3 regions of the Frigoribacterium sp. SL97 genome follow, and region 3 is predicted to be linked to each of the others. Evidence: predicted binding sites of a transcription regulator. Region 3 holds the regulator's gene; each other region holds the start of a gene.

The links. Region 3 encodes HrcA, which represses chaperone genes, less so after heat shock. Its sites were predicted from a motif close to TTNGCACTCGNNNNNNNCGAGTGCNAA; they were not measured.
Region 1: the regulator HrcA is predicted to act here: its motif matches at 6,075-6,101, upstream of groL (chaperonin GroEL).
Region 2: the regulator HrcA is predicted to act here: its motif matches at 3,718-3,744, upstream of groES (co-chaperone GroES).

What each region holds. Positions count from the first base shown of each region.
Region 1 is NZ_CP113062.1:985,786-993,729, forward strand. It holds gene OVA02_RS04775 (serine aminopeptidase domain-containing protein) at 1-791, shown strand, start outside; gene OVA02_RS04780 (acyltransferase family protein) at 841-1,947, shown strand; tRNA gene OVA02_RS04785 (tRNA-Thr) at 1,959-2,031, opposite strand; gene OVA02_RS04790 (hypothetical protein) at 2,177-2,359, shown strand; gene OVA02_RS04795 (nitroreductase family protein) at 2,406-2,951, opposite strand; gene msrB (peptide-methionine (R)-S-oxide reductase MsrB) at 2,951-3,352, opposite strand; gene OVA02_RS04805 (DUF2332 domain-containing protein) at 3,444-4,418, shown strand; gene OVA02_RS04810 (DUF3263 domain-containing protein) at 4,554-4,841, shown strand; gene OVA02_RS04815 (LytR C-terminal domain-containing protein) at 4,859-5,431, shown strand; gene OVA02_RS04820 (cold-shock protein) at 5,740-5,943, shown strand; gene groL (chaperonin GroEL) at 6,143-7,762, shown strand.
Region 2 is NZ_CP113062.1:805,567-813,510, reverse strand. It holds gene OVA02_RS03990 (ABC transporter ATP-binding protein) at 1-340, shown strand, start outside; gene OVA02_RS03985 (ABC transporter substrate-binding protein) at 674-1,996, opposite strand; gene rarD (EamA family transporter RarD) at 2,159-3,139, opposite strand; gene groES (co-chaperone GroES) at 3,336-3,632, opposite strand; gene OVA02_RS03970 (class I SAM-dependent methyltransferase) at 3,777-4,970, shown strand; gene OVA02_RS03965 (acyltransferase family protein) at 5,001-6,119, opposite strand; gene OVA02_RS03960 (DUF4190 domain-containing protein) at 6,310-7,344, opposite strand; gene OVA02_RS03955 (DUF4190 domain-containing protein) at 7,524-7,925, opposite strand.
Region 3 is NZ_CP113062.1:2,522,918-2,530,861, reverse strand. It holds gene lepA (translation elongation factor 4) at 1-1,043, shown strand, start outside; gene OVA02_RS12480 (DUF1990 family protein) at 1,049-1,822, shown strand; gene hemW (radical SAM family heme chaperone HemW) at 1,825-3,051, shown strand; gene OVA02_RS12470 (DUF4870 domain-containing protein) at 3,204-3,707, opposite strand; gene hrcA (heat-inducible transcriptional repressor HrcA) at 3,888-4,910, shown strand; gene dnaJ (molecular chaperone DnaJ) at 5,021-6,136, shown strand; gene OVA02_RS12455 (16S rRNA (uracil(1498)-N(3))-methyltransferase) at 6,139-6,882, shown strand; gene OVA02_RS12450 (histidine triad nucleotide-binding protein) at 6,933-7,310, shown strand; gene OVA02_RS12445 (PhoH family protein) at 7,393-7,944, shown strand, end outside.

The sequences.
Region 1 (7,944 bases), 1.5 Mb from region 3:
CGGCCGGGCTGTGGGGCTCCGCGGCGCTGGTCGCCCTCGGGTTGGCCGCCGGGGGACCCGTGCCGCCACAGGCCTCGGCTCCGTCGGTCACACCCGTTCCCTCGAACTCCCCGTCCGCCGGGCAGCCCACCGTCGGCCCGGGCGCGGTCGCGGGCTCGACGGTCGAGACGTCGGACGGCACGGTCGTCGTCAGACCCCAGCGCCCCCGCGGCGACGTGGTCGTGTACTTCCACGGTGCCGGCCAGACCGCGTCGACGATCGTCGACGATCCCGAGACGAGCGGGCTGGTCGACGAGTTGGTGGCGGACGGCTACACGGTCGCGGCCCGAGACGCGGGCGGCAACTCGTGGGGTGACGGGCCGAGCGTGCGGGACTACCTCGACCTCGTCGGCGATCTTCAGCGCTCGTCGCCGGGTGCACGGATCTTCCTGGTCGCCGAGTCCATGGGTGCGGTCGCGGCGGCACAGGTCGCCGGACGCGCCGACGTGGCGGCCTGGGTCGCGATCTATCCGGTCTGCGACCTGTCGACCATCTCGGAACCCGGCCTCCGGGCGCAGATCCGCTCGGTCCACGGCACCGACCCGCCTGCTCGGTTCTCGCCCCTCTCGTGGCCGGACGTGCCGGTGGCCACCTGGGCGTCTCCCGATGACACCATCGTCGACGCCGAGGCGAATGGTCGGTCCTGCACCGAGCGGGTGTCGGGCGTCTTCACGTCTACGGTGGGCGAGCACGGCGACGCGTCTAACTTCGACGGTGCCTCCGTCACCGCGTTCTTCGACGCACATCGCTGAACGGAGGACCGGTCCATGAGGTCTCCTCGGCGATGACTATGCTCGTCCTGTGAGTGACGCGTCGACCGAGCTGGCCCGCCGGCGGAACAACCTCGACGCCATCCGCCTGGGCGGTGCGCTGATGGTCGTCCTCGGACACTCGTACGTGCTCTCGGGCAAACCAGTCGCCCCGCCGGTCATCTTCGACGTGCCGATCCACACCCTCGGCGTCTTCGTCTTCTTCATCATCAGCGGCTACCTGATCACCAAGAGCTGGCTGCGACGACCGCAGTGGAAGAGCTACCTGGCCGCGCGGACGCTCCGCATCTTCCCGGCGCTGATCGTCGCCGTGCTGCTCTCGGTCTTCGTCCTCGGGCCCGTCTTCACGGTCATCGACCTGCACGCCTACTTCACCGATCCGAACACGTGGCTGTACCTCCGGAACCTCTTCCTGCAACCCGTCTTCGGTCTGTCGGGCGTGTTCACGACCGTCCCTTACCCGAACGTGGTGAACGGTTCGCTCTGGACGCTCCCCATCGAGTTCTCCTGCTACCTGTTCGTCCCGTTGATGATGTTGGTCCCCCGTCGGGCCCGCGTCCCGGTGGTGGTCGTCTTCGGCCTCGCCTGCGTCGCCGCCGTCTTCTTCGCGACGCCCGCCCAGAACGTCTTCGGCTTCTACCTGCTCGTGACGGCGGCCGAGCCGTGGGTCTTCTTCGCCGGAGGCATGCTCTGTGCGCTCCTCCTCGAGCGTCACCTCTTCCGGCTCGACGCCGCACTGCTCGGCCTGTTCGCCCTCACCGTCGTCGAAGCGGTCCGACCGTCTCTCGGCCACGTCGTGATGTGGGTCGTCCTGCCCTACGCCGTGCTGGCCCTCGGGCTCGCGTCCTCGCCGATCATCCGTCGGGCGTCCCGTTTCGGTGACTTCTCGTACGGAATGTACATCTACGCGTTCCCGGTCCAGCAGATGGTCTTCGCGACGATCGGAGTGCGGAGCCTCACCGTGAACCTGGTGATCGTCGTCGCCGTGACCGCGGCCCTCTCGGTCGCGTCCTGGCACCTGATCGAGGCGCCGGCCCTGAAGCTCAAGACGAGGTTCGAGTCGACGGTGCCCGCCCGCGGGCGACGGCGGGCGAGTTCGAGCCCGAAGACGCTCGTCAGCAGCGACATCGTCGACTGACGTCCCCTCAGAGCCGGCCACGGGACTCGAACCCGTAACCTTCCGATTACAAGTCGGATGCGCTACCAATTGCGCCAGGCCGGCGAGGCTCGCCCATCTTACCCAGCCCGCGCCTCCTCACCCGGCGTGGTGCATGCGGTCGGTGCAGGATTGGCTTTCCGGGGCCGAGAAGTGGTGAAGTAGACGCAGCGCACCGCGCCCGCCGGACGCACCGACCTGAGGAGCCCCCTTGTCCACGATCTTGACCGCGCTCGGTTCGCTCGCCATGCTCTTCGTCAGCTTCGCCCTGTTCGCCTACTCGTTCGGCTCGGGCGAGCCCAACGCCTTCGTCTTCTTCGGGGGCATCGTCCTGATGACCGGGTCGTTCTGGCTGCCCATCACGGTGATCGGCAACAGCCACAAGACCTGGTGACCGGCGCGGCACCCGCGACCGGGTGCCGCCGAGGGCGGTCGACCCGCTACGGCGTGTTGACGAACTGCTCGGGGTCGAGCAGCTTGCGAGGCTTGGCGTCGTCACCGTCGCGTCCGCCCACGTAGAGCCAGCCCAGCAACTGCTCGCCCTCACGCAGGCCGTGTGCGGCCGCCACCTCGGGAGCCCGGGTCAGGACGCCCGTGCGCCAGAACACGCCCCAGCCCTCGTCGTCGAGCACGAGGGACAGCAGGTGCGCGACGCCCGAGGCGACCGATTCTTGCTCCCAGTAGGGCACCTTGCGGCTGTCGCGGGGCGAGACGACCACCGCGACGATCAGCGGCGCCCGCAGCGCCTTCTGCGTGAGCTTGTCGCGAGCGTGGCCCTCGGCCCCACCCGCGTCGGCCAGCGACCGGCCCACGACGAGCCGGTCGTCCCCGCGGAACTCGATCAGGCGCCAGGGCCTCAGCTCGGAGTGGTCCGCCACCGTCGCCGCCGACCGCACCGCGTCGAGCAACTGCTCGTGCGTCGGCGCGACGTCGGTGACCTTCGACCGCGACCGACGACGTCGGGCGGCGTCGGCGACGGCGCTCACTACTCGGCGGCCTTGAAGTCGAGCGAGATGCTGTTCATGCAGTAACGGTCGCCGGTCGGCGTGCCGAAACCGTCGGGGAACACGTGGCCGAGGTGCGAACCGCAGTTCGCGCACCGGACCTCGGTGCGGGTCATGCCGAGCGAGTTGTCCTCGATCAGCTGCACCGCGTCCGGGTTCACCGACTCGTAGAAGCTGGGCCAGCCGCAGCCGCTGTCGAACTTGGTGCCGCTCTTGAACAGTTCGGCGCTGCACGCCGCACAGGCGTAGACGCCCGCACGGCTCTCGTCGAGCAGTTCACCCGTCCACGGGCGCTCGGTGGCGGCCTCCCGCAGGACGGAGTACTGCTCGGCGTCGAGCTCTTCGCGCCACTGCTCGTCGGTCTTCTCGATCTTGTACGCCACGATGATCTCCTTGCTTGTCGGGACTCCTCATTCAACACGGTCGGCCGGTGCACGATTCCCCGGCCCCCACCGAGCTGTCAGACTCCTGCTCGTGAGCACCTCCGACCGCTTCCTGGCCGCGGCCCTCGCCTTCGACCGCGAGGGGTCGCCGTCGCAGGCAGAACTCGCGCGGGGCGTCGCGGGTGATCCGGCGGCGCTCGCCGTCGTCGATCGAGCCGAGGAGGCGCGGCGCCAGCCCGTCCTCGTCCTCGCGGTCTGCCGGTGGCTGGGTGCGCCGCACGGCCCCTGGTCGATGCTGCGGCCCTGGCTGCTCGCCCGCTCCGACGACGTCGTGGCCGAACTCGGCCGACGGCTCACCCAGACCAACGACGTGCGCCGCTGCGCGCCGCTGTCGATCGCGCTGGCCCGCGTGCCGGGCCCGATCGCCCTGATCGAGGTCGGCGCCTCGGCCGGGCTCTGCCTGTGTGTCGACCGCTACGGCTACCGCTCGGGTGACCGGAGCTGGGGCGATCCGTCGAGCACGGTGCAGCTCGGGATCGACGTCGTCGTCGAGGGCGGGGCCCGGTCCGAGGCGGAGCTGCCGACGGCCCCGCTTCCCGAGATCGTCTGGCGGGCGGGGATCGACCTCGACCCGGTCGACGTCCGCGACCCCGACCAGGTCGCCTGGCTCGCGACGCTGCTGCCCCCCGAGCGCGCCGATCGGCGGGACCTGCTGGGGCGGGCCGTCGCGCTCGCCCGCACCGCGCCTCCTCGTCTCGTGGCGGGGGACGCCGTCGACGGTCTCGCCCCGCTCGCGGCCGAGGCCCCGACGGGCGTCACGCTCGTCGTCGTCTCGACGGGCACGCTCGTCTACCTGCCGGGTCGCCGGCGTCAGGCCTTCGTCGACGAGGTCGGCCGGTTGGGCGCGCGGTGGATCTCGTACGAACGACGAGATCTGCTGAGGGACGTGGTCGCCGAGGTGCCGCCGGGGGTGTCTCCCGACGACGCGTTCGCGGCCCTCGCCCTCGACGGCCGGGTGCTGGGCGTGGGGGACGCCCACGGCACGCGGCTGCATCTCACGGCCTGACCGCGGGTCGGGAGCTCGCGACACCCGGCGGCTCCCCGAGCGGGTGGACGGGTTGTCGGACCACGCCCCCGGCCTCCGCGATCGGTCGGGGCGCCGCCCATAGGATGACCCGGAACCCAGGGGAGGGCCTCGACGATGGACGAGAAGGCGACAGGTGACGACGTGCGCTCGAGCGCGTTGTCCGAGCTCGACCGTGCCGTCCTGGACTTCGAGCAGCACGCCCCGGCCGCCGCCGGTGCCCGGGAGGCCGCCGTCCGTCGCGAGTTCGGCCTCGGGATCGTCCGCTACCAGCAACTGCTCAACTCGCTCATAGACCGACCCGCTGCACTGGCCTACGCACCCATGCTCGTCGGCCGCCTGCAGCGCCTGCGAGTCGCCCGCCGCGACGCCCGATCGACCCGTTCGTTCGGTCCGACCCGCTGACCCACGAGAGACCACGCATGCCGAAATTCGACCGAGACCGGTTCGACGACGTCCCCGCCGACCTCGACCGGGTCGGAGCCCACCGGGCCGAGAAGCGCCCCGGCAGCGGCTGGATCGCCTTCGCCTGGGCCGCGCTGGCCGTCGGCGTCCTGGTCGGTGCCGGCGTGGTCTACCTCGGCGTCGCGAACAACAGCTTCCAGTTCGTCAACCCCTCGTCGTCGAGCACCGCCGAGGCCGGGGCTCCCGAGAGCGACACGCCGACCCCGACGGCCACGCCGTCGGTCACCCCCCTCACCGACCCCTCACAGGTCGACCCCTCGGTGACGACCATCACCGTCCTGAACGGCACCGCCACGGCCGGGCTCGCGGGTTCGGCCTCCGAGCGGCTCGAGACCGCCGGCTGGGTCGTCGGCACCCAGGGCAACGCCAGCGAGCGCGTCGCGACGTCCACCGTCTACTACTCGGCGGCCGTCGACGAGGCCGTGGCGCTCGGGCTCGCCCAGCAGCTCGGCATCTCGGACGTCGAGCTCACCGAGGCGTTCCCCGGGGCAGCGGTCACCGTCGTCCTCGGGGCCGACTACAGCGCCTGAAGACGCCGCTCCCGCGGCATCGATCCGAGGAGGCGCGCGTCCCGTCGGGCCCTCACCGCACCTCCCGTGTTACGCCCACGTTTAATAACCGGTGAAATCCTCGTTTTCTGCGGGTGTTTCTCGGTCGGGGCGCGCTTTTCCGCTTTTCCCGTGGTTACCATCTGGAATTGGTCGCCCCTCACGGCTCGCCGACCTGGTGTTCTGCACGAGTGACGCTGTCCCGTCCGGGTTCGCAGGTCGCTGCGTCGACGACCCGGCCCTGCAGCACCGCACGCGCCGTACCACCACAGCAAAAGGGGAGCGACACCATGGCAAACGGGACCGTGAAATGGTTCAACGCGGAGAAGGGCTACGGCTTCATCACCGTCGAGGGTGACGGCCAGGACGTCTTCGTGCACTACTCGGCCATCGACATGAGCGGCTACAAGGTGCTCGAAGAGGGCCAGGCCGTCGTGTTCGAGGTCGGCACGGGCGACAAGGGGCCGCAGGCGGAGTCCGTCCGGCTCGCCTGAGGCCCGTCGGAGCGCCTCGCCGCGCCCACTCCCACGCCGCACGCCGTCACGGTCCACCGTGGCGGCGTGCTCGTGCGTCCGGGCCCCGTCACGTCACTTGCACTCTCATCGGGCGAGTGCCAGAATCGTTGCTGGCACTCGCGACACGTGAGTGCCAATGCTTCTGCTTCATGACGTCCGGGAGGGACGAAAAACACACATGGCTAAGATCATTGCTTTTGACGAAGAGGCCCGTCGTGGCCTCGAGCGTGGCCTGAACATCCTGGCCGACGCGGTGAAGGTCACGCTCGGCCCGCGTGGTCGCAACGTCGTGCTCGAGAAGAAGTGGGGCGCCCCCACCATCACGAACGACGGCGTCTCCATCGCCAAGGAGATCGAGCTCGACGACCCCTTCGAGAAGATCGGTGCCGAGCTCGTCAAAGAGGTCGCGAAGAAGACCGACGACGTCGCCGGTGACGGCACGACCACCGCGACGGTGCTGGCCCAGGCCCTCGTCCGCGAAGGTCTGCGCAACGTCGCGGCCGGTGCCGACCCCATCTCGCTGAAGCGCGGCATCGAGAAGGCCGCCCAGGCCGTCTCCGACCAGCTGCTCGCCGACGCGAAGGACATCGAGACCAAAGAGCAGATCGCTGCCACGGCCTCGATCTCGGCCGCCGACCCCACCATCGGTGCGCTCATCGCCGAGGCGATCGACAAGGTCGGCAAAGAGGGCGTCGTCACCGTCGAGGAGAGCAACACCTTCGGCACCGAGCTCGAGCTCACCGAGGGCATGCGCTTCGACAAGGGCTACCTGTCGCAGTACTTCGTCACCGACCCCGAGCGTCAGGAGGCCGTCTTCGAGGACGCCTACGTGCTCATCGTCAACTCGAAGATCTCGAACATCAAGGACCTGCTGCCGATCGTCGACAAGGTGATCCAGTCGGGCAAGCAGCTGCTGATCATCGCCGAGGACGTCGACGGTGAGGCCCTGGCCACGCTCGTCGTGAACAAGATCCGCGGCATCTTCAAGTCGGTCGCCGTCAAGGCCCCCGGCTTCGGTGACCGTCGCAAGGCTCAGCTCCAGGACATCGCCATCCTCACCGGTGGTCAGGTCATCGCCGAAGAGGTCGGTCTCAAGCTCGAGAACGCGACGCTCGACCTGCTCGGCCGTGCCCGCAAGGTCATCATCACCAAGGACGAGACGACCATCGTCGAGGGTGCCGGCGACGACGAGCAGATCGCCGGCCGCGTCCGTCAGATCCGCAGCGAGATCGAGGCGACCGACAGCGACTACGACCGCGAGAAGCTCCAGGAGCGCCTCGCGAAGCTCGCCGGTGGCGTCGCCGTCATCAAGGCGGGTGCCGCGACCGAGGTCGAGCTGAAAGAGCGCAAGCACCGCATCGAGGACGCCGTGCGCAACGCGAAGGCCGCCGTCGAAGAGGGCATCGTCGCCGGTGGTGGCGTCGCCCTCATCCAGGCCGGCAAGACCGCTCTGGCCAACCTGCAGCTCGAGGGCGACGAGGCGACGGGTGCGAACATCGTCCGCGTCGCGATCGACGCTCCCCTGAAGCAGATCGCCTTCAACGCCGGCATGGAGCCCGGCGTCGTGGCCGACAAGGTCCGCGGGCTCGACATCGGTTGGGGCCTCAACGCCGCGACCGGCGAGTACGTCGACATGCTGGCCGCCGGCATCATCGACCCCGCCAAGGTCACGCGCTCGGCCCTGCAGAACGCCGCGTCGATCGCCGGTCTGTTCCTCACGACCGAGGCCGTCGTCGCCGACAAGCCCGAGAAGAACCCGGCCCCGGCCGGCGACCCCTCGGGTGGCATGGACTTCTAGTCCGCAGCCGCGCGGCTCACGCCGCGCACACGCTCAAGGGCGGTTCCCCTCCGGGGGGCCGCCCTTCGGCGTCGCCGGGGGAGAGGCGCGCCTCGTGCTCGGTGGTTCGGCCGCTTCCGCTTCCGTGGAACACGCCAGGACGTGGTCACGACGCCACGAGAAAACGTGGTGCAGTGCCCACG
Region 2 (7,944 bases), 1.7 Mb from region 3:
GCGTGCCGGCTCACTCTCGGGCGGCGAACGGCAGTCCGTCGCCATGGCCAGGGCCCTGATGATGGACCCGAAGGTGCTGCTGCTCGACGAGCCGTCCGCCGGCCTGTCGCCCGTGCGCCAGGACGAGACGTTCATCCGCACCCGCCGCATCAACAAGGCCGGCGTCTCGGTGATCATGGTCGAACAGAACGCCCGCCGCTGCCTGCAGATCTGTGACCGCGGCTACGTCCTCGACCAGGGCCGCAACGCCTACTCGGGCACCGGCCGCGAGCTGGCCGACGACCCCAAGGTCATCGAGCTCTACCTCGGCACCCTGGCGAAGGACGTCGACGCGTCCTGACGCCCCCGGTGGCGCCTTGAGGCCCCGATCACGCCCTGGCGTGGTCGGGGCCTCGTGCGTGCGTCCGGCGCCGGGGGCCGGGCGCCGGGCGCTGGCGTCGGGCGCTGGCGTCGGGCGCTGGCGTCGGGGACGCGGGTGCTGCGCGCCGCGTTTCGTGCAGCGCACCCCGTCTCGACGCGGTGCGGTGCACGAAACGCGGTGTGACGAGGTGTGGGGCGGAGCGGACAGGTGCTGGGCCGGGGCCGGGGCCGAGACCCGACACGTCACCTCCTCGGCACGCCGAAGGGCCCGGCACGATGACTCGTGCCGGGCCCCGGGTGGTGCGAGGTGCCGTTATTCGACCTTGCCCTCGATGCCGGTCTGGTAGACGGGCTTGTTGTCGTCGTCGAACGTGTAGACGCCGATCGAGGCGGACGACGGGTCGTTGTTGTCGTTGAACGCTCCGATGCCCGAGGGGCCGGTGTAGTGGATGTCGTCACCGGCGTCGAGCGCGGTCTTGCAGTCCGCGTACGTCGTGCACTCGGTGCCGCCGTCCGCTCCGGAGACCGCGGCCATGTTGGCCTGGATCGTCCCGGCGTCGGTGCCGCCACCGGCCTGTGCCGCGAGAGCGGTCAGGATGACGGCGTCGTACGACTCGGCCGCGTACGAGAAGTCGGCCAGGTCGCCGCCCTCGCTCGCCTTGTAGCCGGCCACGAGCTTCGACTTGAAGTCGGCGCTCGCGTCGGCACCGGGGATCGTGCCCTTGGCGCCCGCGAGGGTGCCGGGCTCGAAGTCGGCGCTGTAGTCGGCCGTGTTGCCGTCGGACATGTAGACCTTGCTCATGTCCCAGCCCTGGCTCTTCAGCTCGGGCACGATCGACTTGGTCTCGTCGAAGGCCAGGATGACGATCGCGTCGGGCTCGGCGGCGATGGCCGCCGACACCTCGGACGAGAAGGTGGTCTGACCGGGAGGGAACTCTTCGCCCTTGCCGGTGCCGCCGTACACGACGGTGCCGCCCGAGCTCTCGATCGACTTCTGCGTCGAGTCGCGCAGACCCGTGCCGTAGGTGTCGTTGAAGACGAGGAACGCGACGTTGGCGTTGCCGTCGGCCGTGATCTGCTGGCCGAGCGCCGAGCCCTGCACCGAGTCCGGCGGAGCGGTGCGGTAGTAGTAGGACGAGTAGCCGCTGAGCGAGCTCGCCGTGTTGGCGGGCGAGATCTCGATGATGCAGTTGCTGGTGAGCTGGTCGACCACGTTGAGCGTGACGCTCGACGACTCGGCACCGAGCACGACGGGCACCTTGGCGTCGATCAGCTGCGTCGCGGCGTTGCTCGACACGGTCATGTCGTTGCTGTCGCCCGAGTCGGTGCTGGTCGAGATCTCGGCCGGCTGGTCGAGCACGCCGCCGGCGGCGTTGATGTCGCTGATGGCCAGGTTGGCGCCCGCGATGGCGGGCGGGCCGAGGTAGGCCAGGGTTCCGGTCAGCGGCAGCATGGTGCCGATCGCGAAGGGATCGGTGCTGGGCGTCCCGACCTCGCACTTGGCGGCGGGATCGGCCTTGGCCGACGACGACGACGAGGCGTCGTCAGAGGGAGATGCCGTCGAACAGGCAGCGAGCAGCACGGAGGCTGCGCCGGCGAGAGCCAGTGCTCGGAGGGCGGTGCTGGATCGGATCATCCGTGGAACCCTTTCGTGGACAGCGGCAGTGCAGCCCGACCGGTGGCGGTCGAACCTGCCGCGATTGGTCCGAAACTAGGGGTCGAATGTTTCTGGCGTGTGTTCTCGACGTCAAAGTGACGTTTCGTTAGCCATTCGTGACTTTGCGAGGGATGGTCGCTTCTAGGCGGTCGGGGCCACGGCGAGGGGCCGGCGTGATCGTCGCCCCGCACGGACCATGTCGACGGTCAGCACGATGGATGCGACCCAGACGATGGCGAAGCCGACCCACCGCGCGGTCGACATGTGCTCGCCGAGCACGACGACCCCCACGACGAACTGCAGCACGGGAGCGACGTACTGGGTCAACCCCACGGTCGTCAGGGGCAACCGACGCGTCGCCGAGGCGAAGAGCAACAGGGGCACGGCCGTGATCACGCCCGTGCCGATCGTGGCGAGGGTGTGCCCGACGCTCACGGTGCCGAGCACGACGCCGCCGCCGAGGCCCGTCACGTGCAGCACGATCAGGGTGACGGCCGCGAAGGGTGCGATCCAGAGCGTCTCGAGCGTGAGCCCGCCGACCGCGTCGACCCGACCGCCGACCTGCTTCTTGACCAGGCCGTAGAGCCCGAACGAGAACGCGAGGACGAGCGAGATGAACGGCGGCCGGCCCGCCCCGACGGCGATCACGAGGACGGCGACGGCGCTCAGCCCGACGGCCACCCACTGGGTCGTGCGGAGACGCTCGCGCAGCACGACCACGCCGAGCAGGACGGTGACGATCGGGTTGATGAAGTACCCGAGCGCCGCCTCGACCACGTGCCCGCTGAGCGTCGCCGAGATGAAGACCGTCCAGTTGACGACGATGAACGCGCCGGCCACCCCCATGGTGGCCACCAGGCGCGGCTGTCGCAGCAGGGCCAGGAACGAGCGCAGCGCCCCCGTCACGACGAGCAGCACCGCGCAGAAGACGAGCGAGAAGAGCACCCGCCAGGCGACGATCTCGAACGGGCCGGCCGGGGCCAGCAGCAGGAAGTACACCGGCAGGACGCCCCAGAGCCCGTAGGCCCCCAGGGCGTAGGCGAGGCCCGCCCCGCCGGCCCCGTCGACGCCGAGCCCCGAGGTCGGGGCGGAGGGGGACGAGGAGGCGCGGGTCGAGGTCACCAGGCGACTCTAGGTGGCTGCGCCCGCCGCCGGAACGGCCACTCCTGCCACCGTGGATCGATCGACGGACGACGACGCCTGGGGACGGACCCTCGTCGGCCGACACGGTGCCGACACGGCGAAGGCCCCTGCCGGAGCAGGGGCCTTCGGGACGGCGACCGGGGTCGCGGAGCACGGCCGGAACCGTGCCGGGGTGCTAGCGGACGATGACCGCCAGGACGTCGCGAGCCGAGAGGACGAGGAGGTCTTCTCCGCCGTACTTCACCTCGGTTCCGCCGTACTTGCTGTAGATGACCTTGTCGCCGGTGGCGACGTCGAGCGGCACGCGGTTGCCGTTGTCGTCGATGCGGCCCGGGCCGACCGCCACCACTTCACCCTCTTGGGGCTTCTCCTTGGCGGTGTCGGGGATCACGAGACCCGAAGCAGTGGTCTGCTCGGCTTCGACCTGACGAATGACGATGCGATCTTCGAGCGGCTTGATGCTGACCGACACGGGTGACCTCTTCTTTCTCGGTGCTACGAAAACATGGGGGCTGGCACTTGCCGGGGGCGAGTGCCAGAACAACTGTAGGACGAGACTGGCACTCGGTCAATCCGAGTGCCAACGCGTCTGCCCGCGTGCGTCACACTGGACGACATGGATTCCTCCGAGCTGCTCGAAGTCCTCTCGCCCGAGGGGCTGCGGCTGCTCGACTCGCTGCCGGCGGGCGGCGCCTCCGGTGACGACGTCGTCGGCAAGGTGGCCGCGTTGCGCAAGCAGGGCCATTCCCCCGCCCTCGTGTCGGCGGTGCTCACACAGGCCCGGCTCCGCGGCCGGGCCGTGGCCAAGTTCGGCGAGTTCGCGAGCCGCATGCTGTTCACCGACGCGGGCCTCGAACAGGCCACGCGCCTCCCGGTCGCCGCCCGCCACACCGGACGCTACGCCGCGGCGGGGATCGGCAGCGTCGCCGACCTGGGCTGCGGCATCGGGGGCGACGCCCTGGCCTTCGCCGCACTCGACCTCGACGTGCTCGCCGTCGACCGCGACGAGGTGACCGCGGCCGTCGCCTCGTACAACCTCGCGCCGTGGCCGTCGTCACGGGTCGAACAGGGGGACGCCGCCACGACCGACCTCGCAGGCGTCGAGGGGGTCTTCCTCGACCCGGCGCGACGGACGTCCGGCCACACCGCCACCAAGCGCCTCGCCGATCCGGCCGACTGGTCCCCCGGCCTCGACGTCGCCTTCGGCTTCGCCGACCGCCTGCCCACCGGGGTCAAGCTCGGTCCGGGCGTCGACCGCGAGCTGCTGCCGACGGACGCCGAATGCCAGTGGATCTCGGTCGACCGCGCCGTGGTCCAGGTGGGCGTGTGGTTCGGGCCGCTCGCGCGGCCGGGAGTGGGCCGGTCCGCCCTGGTGATCAGCGCCTCCGGGGCGTCGGAGTTGACGGCCGCCGCCGACTCGGACGACGTCGACCCGGGCGACCTCGGCGAGTACCTCTACGAACCCGACGGCGCGGTGATCCGGGCACGCCTCATCGGCGACCTGGCCCGCTCGATCGACGCCCGGATGATCAGTCGCGACATCGCCTGGTTGACGACGGAGGCGCGGGTCGACACCCCCTTCGCGCAGGGATTCCGCGTGCTCGAGACGTTCCCGCTCGACGAGCGGACGCTGAAGCGCGAGCTGCGGGCCCGGGGCATCGGGCGACTCGAGATCAAGAAGCGCGGAGTCGACGTCGACCCCGCGACGTTCCGCAAGCGACTCTCGTTGCAGGGGACCGGGTCGGCGACCCTCGTCCTCACCCGGGTCGCCGGGCGGCACACGGCCCTGCTCTGCGAGCGCCTGGTCTGACGCCGGGCGGGACGCGAGAGCGGCGTCGGGTCAGGCGACCGTCGCGACGGGATCGGTCGGCTCGACGACCCGCCTGCGTCTCTTGAACTTCATCGTCGGCCGTTCGACGAGATGCCAGCTGAGGGTGGCCACCGCGAAGGTGGCCGCCAACGACACCAGGGCGAAGAGGGGCACGCCCCATGCTGCGGCGCCCGCCGTCGCGAGCAGCTGCTGCAGCGGGAAACCGTAGATGTACGTGCCGTACGAGATGTCGGTGCGGATGGACGCCCGCGGGTGCTTGACGAGCGCACCGACGCCGAGCGCGAGGTACGCGAGCGGGAGCGCAGCCACCAGGCCGTAGTCGGGGAGCGCCGACGATGCCAAGACGAGCACGGCTGCCAGGACGAGCAGCCAGGGCCGGACCGGGATCGCGTTCCGCCAGCGGTAGACGAGGGCCCCCGCGACGAAGACGATGCCGAAGCGTGACCCGTTGGTCACGTACCAGTTGTGGACGCCACCGTAGGTGCTCGCCGCCACGCCCACCGTGCAGAGGACGTAGGCGGAGGGGAGGGCCCAGCGCGAGCGCAGGAGTCCCACGACGCCGAGCAGGAGGACGCCGAGGTAGCAGGCGAACTCCCAGCCCAGGGTCCAGAGGGATCCGTTCCAGGCCCCCTCGACCGGCGTGCCCAGGGGCGTGCCCGCGATGTCGTACTGCCACACGCGCAGGAGGCCGTTGCGGAGGACGTACGAGACGGCGTCGCCCACGAAGCCGTCCGGCACGGGGACACCGCGGATGAGCAGCGACACCGGCGCGAAGACGGCGGCGGTGAGCACGAGGCACACCCAGAACGCCGGGAAGATCCGGAGCACGCGCGCCCGCAGGAATGCGACGACCTGCGGCGTCCTCGACCACGACATCACGATGAGGTAGCCCGAGATCGCGAAGAACACGTCGACCGGCAGGCGCGACGCGAGCTGCCGGGCGGGCTCGAAACCGATGTCGTGGCCGGTGAGGGGGACGGAGTGCCAGATGACGACAGCGGAGGCCATGACGAGGCGGATCAGGTTGTAGGCGTTGCGCCGCGGATCGAGGACGTCCCCGAGGACGTCGGCCCGGTTCGGGGCCGACGCAGGGTCGACGGCGGCGTGGTCGCGGGCAGGCGCGGACATCGGTCCTCCGTGTCGCATTCGGGTGCCGGGGAACGGTTCGGGTGGTGGCAGGACACGATAGCTCGTCGCGGCCCCGGGACACCTCGTCCGCGGCGGCTTTCCGCCCTGGGTTCACCCGGGGAGGAGGGGCGCAAGGGTGAGGGGCGGCTGCCTCACCCAGAGGAAGCCGCCCGACGTCCCGTCGAGAGGGTCAGTACCCGCCGTAGTAGTCGGAACCCGACGAGAAGCCGGCGATGAAGAGGCCGAAGGCGATCCAGCCGATCACGATGAGCACGACGCCGGCGTAGCCGACGATGAGCCCGGTGAGCCAGAACCCCCTCGCGGGACGCTCACGCGACATGCCCAGGTGCCCGAGCACGATGCCCGCGATGGACGCCACGATCGAGAGCCCGAAGGTGACGGGCGCGAGCACGAGACCGGCGATCGAGCCGATCATCGCCAGGAGGCTGAGGAGGCGCGGGGGCTGTGCGGCGCCGGCCGAGGCGTACGGCGGGTAGGGCGAGCCGTAGGCCTGCTGGCCGTACGCTCCGCCGGGCTGGCCCTGCTGGCCATACGGCTGCTGGCCGTAGGGCTGCTGACCGTACTGTCCGACGGGCTGACCCTGCTGGCCGAACGACTGCTGACCGTACGGCGCACCGGACTGCCCGGAGGGCTGCTGCCCCTGGGGGTGTTGGCCGTAGCCCTCAGGCTGGCCTTGGCCCGAGGGCTGCCCCTGTGGCTGCCCGTAGCCAGGTCGCTGACCCTGAGACTGCTGGCCGTACTCAGGCTGCTGGCCATGACCCGGCTGCTGGCCGTACCCGGGCTGCTGCCCGTAGCCCTGCGGCCGGTTCTGCGCCTGCTGCCCGTAGCCCTGCTGCCCGTACCCCGCCGGCGGCTGTGCACCCGGCTGGCCGTAGGGCGGCCGGGGCGGCTGAGGAGCACCCGGCGGGACCTGACCCGGACGGGACTGCGGCGCCGGGGCGCCCTGGGGTGCCCCGTACGGCGCCGACCCCGTCGGCGGCACGCCGGCCCCGGCGTAGGGCGACGACGCGGGCGGCTGGGACGACGGCTGCTGCGACGCGGCTCCCGGGAAGGCGGTGGGAGGCAGCGGCGGTGAGGCGGTGGCCGCGTCGCCCCCCTCGGTCGGGCGCATCGGGGGCGCGGTGGGTGCCGCGGGCGGCGTCGGAGCCGAGGGCGCGGTCGGCGCCGAGGACGGCTTCTCGGGGGTGGTGTCGTCGGTGGCCATCAGCTGCCTTTCGCGAGCGGTGCGTCGGTCGTGCCGTCGGAGCGGCCGGTCACACCCGTGACGGTCGCGTCCCGGGACACGAAAGGGCCCGCACCGTCCGGTGCGGACCCCGTCATGCTAGCGAGGCCGCCGATGAGCGGCCCCTGGGAGGCGTCGTCCACGGGGGCGCGCCCGCGGCCTCAGGAGTTGTAGCTGCCGTCGTAGAGGTCGGGGTTGCTGGCGATCGCACCGAAGACGACGAAGAGCAGGATGATCGTTAGGATCGTCAGCGCCACGACGACGTAGCCGAGGATGAGCCCCGTCAGGGCCATCCCCCGGCCCTCTTCGCCCCGCTTCTTGATCTGGCTCAACGCCATGTGGCCGGTGACGATGGCACCGATGGCCGTGATCGAGGTCACGAAGCCCGCGATGCCGAGGATCATCGACACGAGGGCGAGGGTGTTGCGCTGACCGGGACGAGCGTTCTGCCCCTGGTAAGAGGGCTGACCACCGGAGGGCTGCCCCGGGTAGGCCGGCTGCTGGCCCTGGTAGGGGTTCTGCGGCGAGGGCTGGCCGTGGGGCGTGGGGTTCTGGTCGGTCATCGGAGACGTCCTTCTGCTG
Region 3 (7,944 bases):
GCTACCTCATCACCGGCGTGAAGGACGTCCGCCTCTCGAAGGTGGGCGACACCGTCACGACGTCGGCCAAGCCAGCGACCGAGGCCCTGAGCGGGTACACCGAACCGCTGCCGATGGTGTTCTCGGGGCTCTACCCGATCGACGGCAGCGACTACCCCCTCCTCCGTGAGGCCCTCGACAAGCTCAAGCTGTCCGACGCCGCGCTGGTGTACGAGCCCGAGACCTCGGTGGCCCTCGGCTTCGGCTTCCGCTGCGGGTTCCTCGGCCTGCTCCACCTCGAGATCGTCACCGAACGACTCGACCGCGAGTTCGGCCTCGACCTCATCACGACGGCCCCGAGCGTCATCTACGAGGTCACCACCGAAGACAAGAAGACCGTCACGGTCACCAACCCGAGCGAGTTCCCGGGCGGCAAGATCGCGAGCGTCAGCGAGCCCATGGTCAAGGCGGGCATCCTCGCGCCCAAGGACTACGTCGGGGTGATCATGGAGCTCTGCCAGCAACGCCGCGGCACCCTGCTGGGCATGGAGTACCTCGGCGAGGACCGGGTCGAGATCCGTTACGCGATGCCCCTCGGCGAGATCGTGTTCGACTTCTTCGACAGCCTCAAGTCGAAGACGGCGGGCTACGCCAGCCTCGACTACGAGCCCATCGGCGATCAAGAGGCCGACCTGGTCAAGGTCGACATCCTGTTGCAGGGTGAGCAGGTCGACGCCTTCAGCGCGATCGTGCACCGCGACAAGGCCTACGCCTACGGGGTGCTCATGACGGGCAGGCTGCGCGAACTCATCCCGAGGCAGCAGTTCGAGGTCCCCATCCAGGCCGCCATCGGTGCCCGGATCATCGCCCGCGAGAGCATCCGGGCCATGCGCAAGGACGTCCTGGCGAAGTGCTACGGCGGCGACATCTCGCGCAAGCGCAAACTCCTCGAGAAGCAGAAAGAGGGCAAGAAGCGCATGAAGACCATCGGTCGGGTCGACGTGCCCCAAGAGGCCTTCATCGCCGCCCTCAGCGGCGACGTCGAGAAGAAAGACAAGAAGTAGGGTCCATGCGTCGAGCCACCCACACCGAGACCCGCACGACCTACGGCGAGGTCGGGGCGACGCAGGCCCCCGACCTCATGCAGTACCCGCCGAAGGGGTTCAAGCCGGCCGAGTACCGGGCTCGCGTCGGCCACGGCGACGCCCGCTTCGCCGCGGCCTGGATCGCCACCATGACCTGGCAGATCCAGGAGCGCAGCGGCATCCGCGTCCGGGTCGACAGCGTGCCGCCGGCCGACGAGAGCGAGTACACGCCCGTCCAGTTCGACGAGCACGGGCAGCCGGTCGACGCCGCCGAGTGGGCGACCGCGCGTGACGAGTCGCGCTACTCGCCCGACGGCACGCCCTTCCTCACGGCGGGCACGACGGCCACGCTGAGCATCGAGGCCTACGGGCGCACGGTCGAGGCCCCGGTGCGCGTCGTCTACGTGATCGACGAACCGAAGCGCAAGGGTTTCGCGTACGGAACCCTCGACGGCCACCCCGAGAGCGGCGAGGAGTCCTGGATCGTCGACCAGACCGACGACGGTTCGGTCTGGCTCTCCATCCGGTCGTTCTCGAAGCCGTCGAGCGCGAAGTGGCGTGTCGTGGCACCGTTCCTGCGACGCACGCAGGCGCAGTACACGAAGCGGTACCTGCGGGCACTGAGCCTCAACGAGAAGGGCGAGCAGACCGACGAGGTCGTCGTCGTCGAGGACACCGAGGCCGGCGTCGGCGACCCCCGCGGTGACGAGCGCCCCCCGACCGGCCCGCGCGGCGACGCCGCGGGAACCGGCGCCTGACGGTGCCCGGAGCCCTTCCCCTCGGCGATCCCGCCCCCGTCGACGGACGCCTGCCCGAGACCGTCGCCGTCGGCGCGGACGACCGCAACTTCGGGGTCTACCTGCACGTCCCGTTCTGCCGCGTGCGCTGCGGGTACTGCGACTTCAACACCTACACGGGCGACGAGCTGCGAGGCGCTCGTCGCGACGACTACGCCGGGCAGGCCGTCACCGAGATCGAGCTCGGGGGCCGGGTGCTGCGCGAGGCGGGGCTCCCGCCGCGCCGCGCCTCCTCGGTGTTCTTCGGCGGGGGCACCCCGACGATGCTGCCCTCGGGCGACCTCACGTCGATGCTCCACGCGATGGTCGACACCTGGGGTCTCGAGCCCGGCGCCGAGGTGACGACCGAGGCGAACCCCGACTCGGTCGACGCCACATACCTGCGGCAGCTCGCCGACGCGGGCTTCACGCGCGTCAGCTTCGGCATGCAGTCGGCCGTCCCGAGCGTGCTCGCCACCCTCGAGCGCACGCACGACCCCGAGCGCATCCCGCTCGTGGTGCGCTGGGCCCGTGACGCCGGGCTCGACGTCAGCCTCGACCTCATCTACGGCACGCCCGGCGAGACCCTCGACGACTGGAGGCGTTCCCTGGACGTCGCCCTCGAGCAGGAGCCCGACCACCTCTCCGCGTACTCGCTGATCGTCGAGGACGGCACGAAGCTCGCCCGCCAGATCAAGCGGGGCGAGGTCCCGATGCCCGACGACGACACCGCGGCCGACATGTACGAGATCGCGGACGACCGGCTCGCCGGCGCGGGCTACGACTGGTACGAGGTCAGCAACTGGTCGCGTGGCGTCGCGCACCGTTCCCGCCACAACCTGGCGTACTGGCAGGGCCACGACTGGTGGGGCGTCGGCCCGGGCGCGCACAGTCACGTCGGTGGCGTCCGCTGGTGGAACGTCAAGCACCCCGCCGCCTATCAGCAGCGCATGGCCGCGGGTGAGTCGCCGGCCGCCGGGCGCGAGACCCTCGACGACGAGACCCGTCGGGTCGAGCGCGTCCTGCTCGGGGTGCGCATCCGCGAGGGGCTGCCCACCTCCGAGCTCGACGACGACGGACGCCGGGCCGTCGGTGGCCTCATCGCCGACGGCTGGGTCGAGGGGCGTCCGGCCCTGCGGGGTCGTGTCGTGCTCACGCGCGAGGGGCGGCTCATGGCCGACGCCGTCGTGCGGCGTCTGCTGCCCGACTGAGCGTCCCGATCGTCCTGATCGCCGCGGCGACCCGCGGTGGCGACCAGGAGGCGCGGGCCCGGAACGCAGGAGGCGCGGGCCCGGAACGCAGGAGGCGCGGCTCCCGGGGGGAGTCGCGCCTCGCGTCGTGCCCGTCCGGGCCGGTCGACCGTCTACTTGACGAACTCGATGGTCAGCGGGTACTTGTACCACTCGCCCTTGTTGGCCGCGACGGCGGCGATGATCGAGAAGATGATCACGAGGATGCCGGCGACGAGGGCGAGCACCCCTCCGATGACGATGATCGACAGGATCGCCGAGATCACGTAGACGATGGCCACCGTGATCTGGAAGTTCAGCGCGGTCCTGGTGTGCTCCCGGATGAACGGGCCGCGGTCCTTCAACACGAGGTAACCGACGAGGGCGGGGACGAACGCGAAGAGGATCCCGCCGAGGTGGATGAGCGTCGACCAGAGCTTCTCGTCCTCGGGGCGCATCGGCTGGACGGGCTGCGGCTGGTAGCCGGGCTGCTGGCCGAAGCCGGGGCCGGACTGCTGGCCCTGGCCGGGCTGACCCTGGCCGGGCAGACCCTGCCCGTACGGCTGGCCGGGCTGACCGTTCTGGCCGGGCTGGCCGTTCTGCGGGCCGTTCGGCTGGGCGGGAGGGTTCTCGGTCATGGCTGCACCTGTTCGTGAGTGTCCTGCGGATGTCCCCGCCACCCTAGGGCAGCCGGGTGCGGCCCGAGTAGGCCTCGCGACGGAGGTGTCGTACGATTGGCAGTCCGGCACGTCGAGTGCCAGGCCCGGTCGCCCGGCGTGCGGACGACCCGGGGGACGTCGAGCGAAGAGAGGTGCGTCATGGTCTCCGAACGCGGTCTCGAAGTGCTTCGCGTCATCGTGCACGACTACGTCGCGTCCCGCGAGCCGGTCGGGTCGAAGTCCATCGTCGAGCGACACCAGTTCGGCGTCTCGGCGGCGACCATCCGCAACGACATGGCGCTGCTCGAAGAAGAAGAGCTCATCGCGGCACCGCACACCTCGTCGGGACGCGTGCCGACCGACAAGGGCTACCGGCTCTTCGTCAACCAGCTCGCCGACCTGCGCCCGCTCAGCGCGGCCCAGCGGCAGGCCATCGAGACGTTCCTGGGCGACTCCACCGACCTCGACGAGGTGCTCGGTCGGACGGTCCGGCTCCTGTCGCAACTCACCAACCAGGTGGCCCTGGTGCAGTACCCCACCTTCTCCCGGGCCCGCGTGCGTCACGTCGAGCTGGTCAGCCTGGGCGACGGTCGCGTCATGACGGTGCTGATCACCGACAGCGGCCAGGTCGAGCAGCGGGTCGTCGACATCCGCACCGCCGTCGACGAGTCCTTCCTGTCCGAGTTGCGGGCCGCCATCAACGCCGCGGTCGGCGGTCGGCCCCTGGGTGAGGCCTCCACCGCCCTCACCGACCTGCCGGCGCGGTTCCGTCCCGACCTCGCGGCGGTCGTCGGCGTGGTCGTCGCGAGCCTCACCGAGCAGATCGCCGCCGGACGTCAGGACCGCCTCGTCATGGCCGGTGCGGCGAACCTGGTGCGCACGGGCGACGACTTCAGCGGCGACCTCTTCCCCGTGCTCGAGGCGATCGAAGAGCAGGTGGCCCTCTTGCGGCTCTTCGGCGAGATGCAACTCGACGCCGTCGACGTGGCCGCGAGCATCGGCCGCGAGAACGCGTCGTTCGGGTTGTCCCAGGCGTCCGTGCTGGCCAGCGGGTACTCGACGCAGGGCAGCGAGATCGCGAGGCTCGGCGTGCTCGGGCCCATGCGCATGGACTACTCGACCAACATGGCGGCGGTCCGTGCCGTCGCGCGGTACCTGTCGTCGCTGCTCACCGAGCGGTAGCCGACCACCACGGCCCCGGCCGTCCCACGACCCCCAATCCCCGTCCCGGTCCGCCGGGCCCGGCCCCGCCGGGAAGACCACCACACCACACCAGAGGCAGACGAGAACCAGTGGCAGATCATTACGACGTCCTCGGAGTCGACCGTCAGGCGACCCCGGAAGAGATCAAGAAGGCGTACCGCAAGCTCGCCCGCGAGCTTCACCCCGACGTCAATCCCAGCCCCGACGCGTCCGAACGGTTCAAGGACGTCACGCACGCCTACGACGTGCTCAGCGACCCGCAGCAGCGCGAACGCTACGACCTCGGCCCCCAGCCCGGCTTCGGCGGCGGCGGCGGAGGCGGGGCCGCCGGCTTCGGCGACATCTTCGACGCGTTCTTCGGCGGCGGTGGCCAGGGCCAGCGTCAGGGTCCGCGGTCCCGGCGGGAACGCGGGCAGGACGCGCTCCTGCGCCTCGAGGTCGACCTCGAGGACATCGTCTTCGGCACGCAGCGCGACATCGAGGTCGACACGGCCGTCCTCTGCGACACGTGCAGCGGCTCGTGCTGCGCACCCGGCACCTCGCCCCAGACCTGCGACATCTGCGGTGGCTCCGGCCAGATCCAGCGCACCGTGCGCTCGCTGCTCGGCAACGTCATGACGTCGAGCCCGTGCGGGACCTGCCGTGGCTACGGCACCGTCATCCCCAACCCCTGCCCGACGTGCCAGGGCCAGGGGCGCGTCCGGGCGCGACGTTCGATCCCCATCGACATCCCCGCGGGCGTCGACACCGGGCTCCGGCTCCAGCTGCCCGGTCAGGGCGAGGTCGGCCAGGCCGGTGGCCCGAACGGCGACCTGTACCTCGAGGTCAAGGTGCGTCACCACGACACCTACAGCCGCAACGGCGACGACCTGCTGGCCACGCTCGAGGTGCAGATGGCCGACGCCATCCTCGGCACGTCGACGACGCTCACCGGGCTCGACGGCGAGATCGAGGTCGAGATCAAGCCCGGCACCCAGAGCGCCGACATCCTCACCGTGAAGGACCGCGGCATCACCAGACTGCGCGGGACGGGTCGCGGCGACCTCAAGATCGGCGTCCAGGTGGTCACCCCGACCAAGCTCAGCCACAAGGAGCGCGAGCTGATCGAGAAGTTCGCCTCGGGTCGCCGCTCCCCGGCGCCCGAGCTGTCGCACTTCCAGCAGGGTCTCTTCGGCAAGTTGCGCGACCGCTTCCTGAACTTCTGATCGTGGCGCACTTCTACCTGGTCGACGACCTGGCCGCCGCCGAGGTCGGCTCGAGCGTCGAGCTGACCGGTTCCGAGGCCCGACACGCGGTCACGGTCAGCCGGGTGCGGGTGGGCGAGCCGCTGACCCTCGGCAACGGACGGGGGCTGGTGGTCCAGGGCGAGGTGTCCGAGGCGGCCCCCGAGCGGCTGGTGCTGCTCGCGACCCGGGTCGTCCGGCACGAACCGCCGACGACGCGGCTGGTCCTCGCCCAGGCGCTGGCCAAGGGCGACCGCGACGAACTCGCCGTGCAGGCCGCGACCGAGCTCGGCGTCGACGAGATCGTCCCGTGGGCCGCGGCGCGCAGCATCTCCCGCTGGGAGGGCCCCAAGGTCGCCAAGGGCCTCACCCGCTGGTCGTCGATCGTGCGCGAGGCGACCAAGCAGTCGATCCGTCCCTGGTCGCCCGAGGTCTCGGGGCTCGCGACGACGCGGCAGCTGGCCGAGCGCGCCTCCCGCGATCTCGTCCTCGTGCTCGAGCCGTCGGCCGAGCAGGCGCTCACGGCGGTCGACCTGACCGCAGGAGGCGCGGTGCCCGGCCGCGTCGTCGTGGTCGTCGGTCCCGAGGGCGGGGTGTCGCCCGCCGAGCTGCACCAGCTCGCCGAGGCGGGTGCCCGCGCCGTGCGCCTCGGGGACGCCGTCCTGCGGACCTCCACGGCCGGGCCCGCCGCGCTGTCCGTGCTGAGCGCGCGACTCGGTCGCTGGTGACCTCGACGCCCCCCGGGGCCGTGTCGGCGGTCGTCGCTACGATGGGCAGCATGTCCGAGACCTCCGACGAGCCCACCGTCTTCAGCCGCATCGTCGCGCGCGAGATCCCCGCCGACATCGTCTTCGAGAGCGACGCGGTCATCGCCTTCCGCGACATCGCGCCCCGGGCACCCGTCCACCTGCTCGTGGTGCCCAAGACCCAGGCGTACCGCGACGTCGTCGAACTCGCCGCGGGCGACCCGGCGTTGCTCGCCGAACTGGTGGCGACCGCCTCCCGGCTCGCGGCCGACCCGGCAGCGTTCGGGGAACACTCCGGGTCCGAGTTCCGTTTGATCTTCAACACCGGCGCATCCGCCGGGCAGACCGTGTTCCACGTGCACGCCCATGTGCTCGGTGGACCCCTGGAGGAAGGCACCCTTGCCCACTAGCGACACGAACGCCACCGGCCCCTCGACACCGACGACGGGTGACGACGTCCGTCGCGTCGACGTGACCGTCGACGGCGTCGCCATGGTCCAGCTCCTGGGCCCGCAAGACCGCCTGCTGCGTGCGGTCGAGAAGCAGTACCCCGACGTGCGCGTGCTCGTCCGCGGCAACGAGGTCACCCTCGAGGGGCCCTCGTCGGCCGTCGGCCGGGCCGAGGGCCTCGTCGACGAGCTCGTCTCGATGGTCCGCGGCGGTCACGACCTCGGCCCGGCCGAGGTCGCGACGTCGGCCCGTCTGCTCGACTCGGGGCAGGGCAGCCCGTCCGAGGTCTTCGGGCAGCCGATCGTCACCAGCCGCGGCAAGGGGGTCCGGGCGAAGACTCGGGGCCAGAAGGACTACGTCGACGCGATCGACCAGCACACCATCACCTTCGGCATCGGCCCGGCCGGCACCGGCAAGACCTACTTGGCGATGGCCAAGGCCGTCCAGGCGTTGCAGCGCCGCGAGGTCCAGCGCATCATCCTGACGCGCCCCGCGGTCGAGGCCGGCGAGCGGTTGGGCTTCCTGCCCGGCACGCTGACCGACAAGATCGATCCGTACCTCCGGCCGCTCTACGACGCTCTGAACGAGATGATG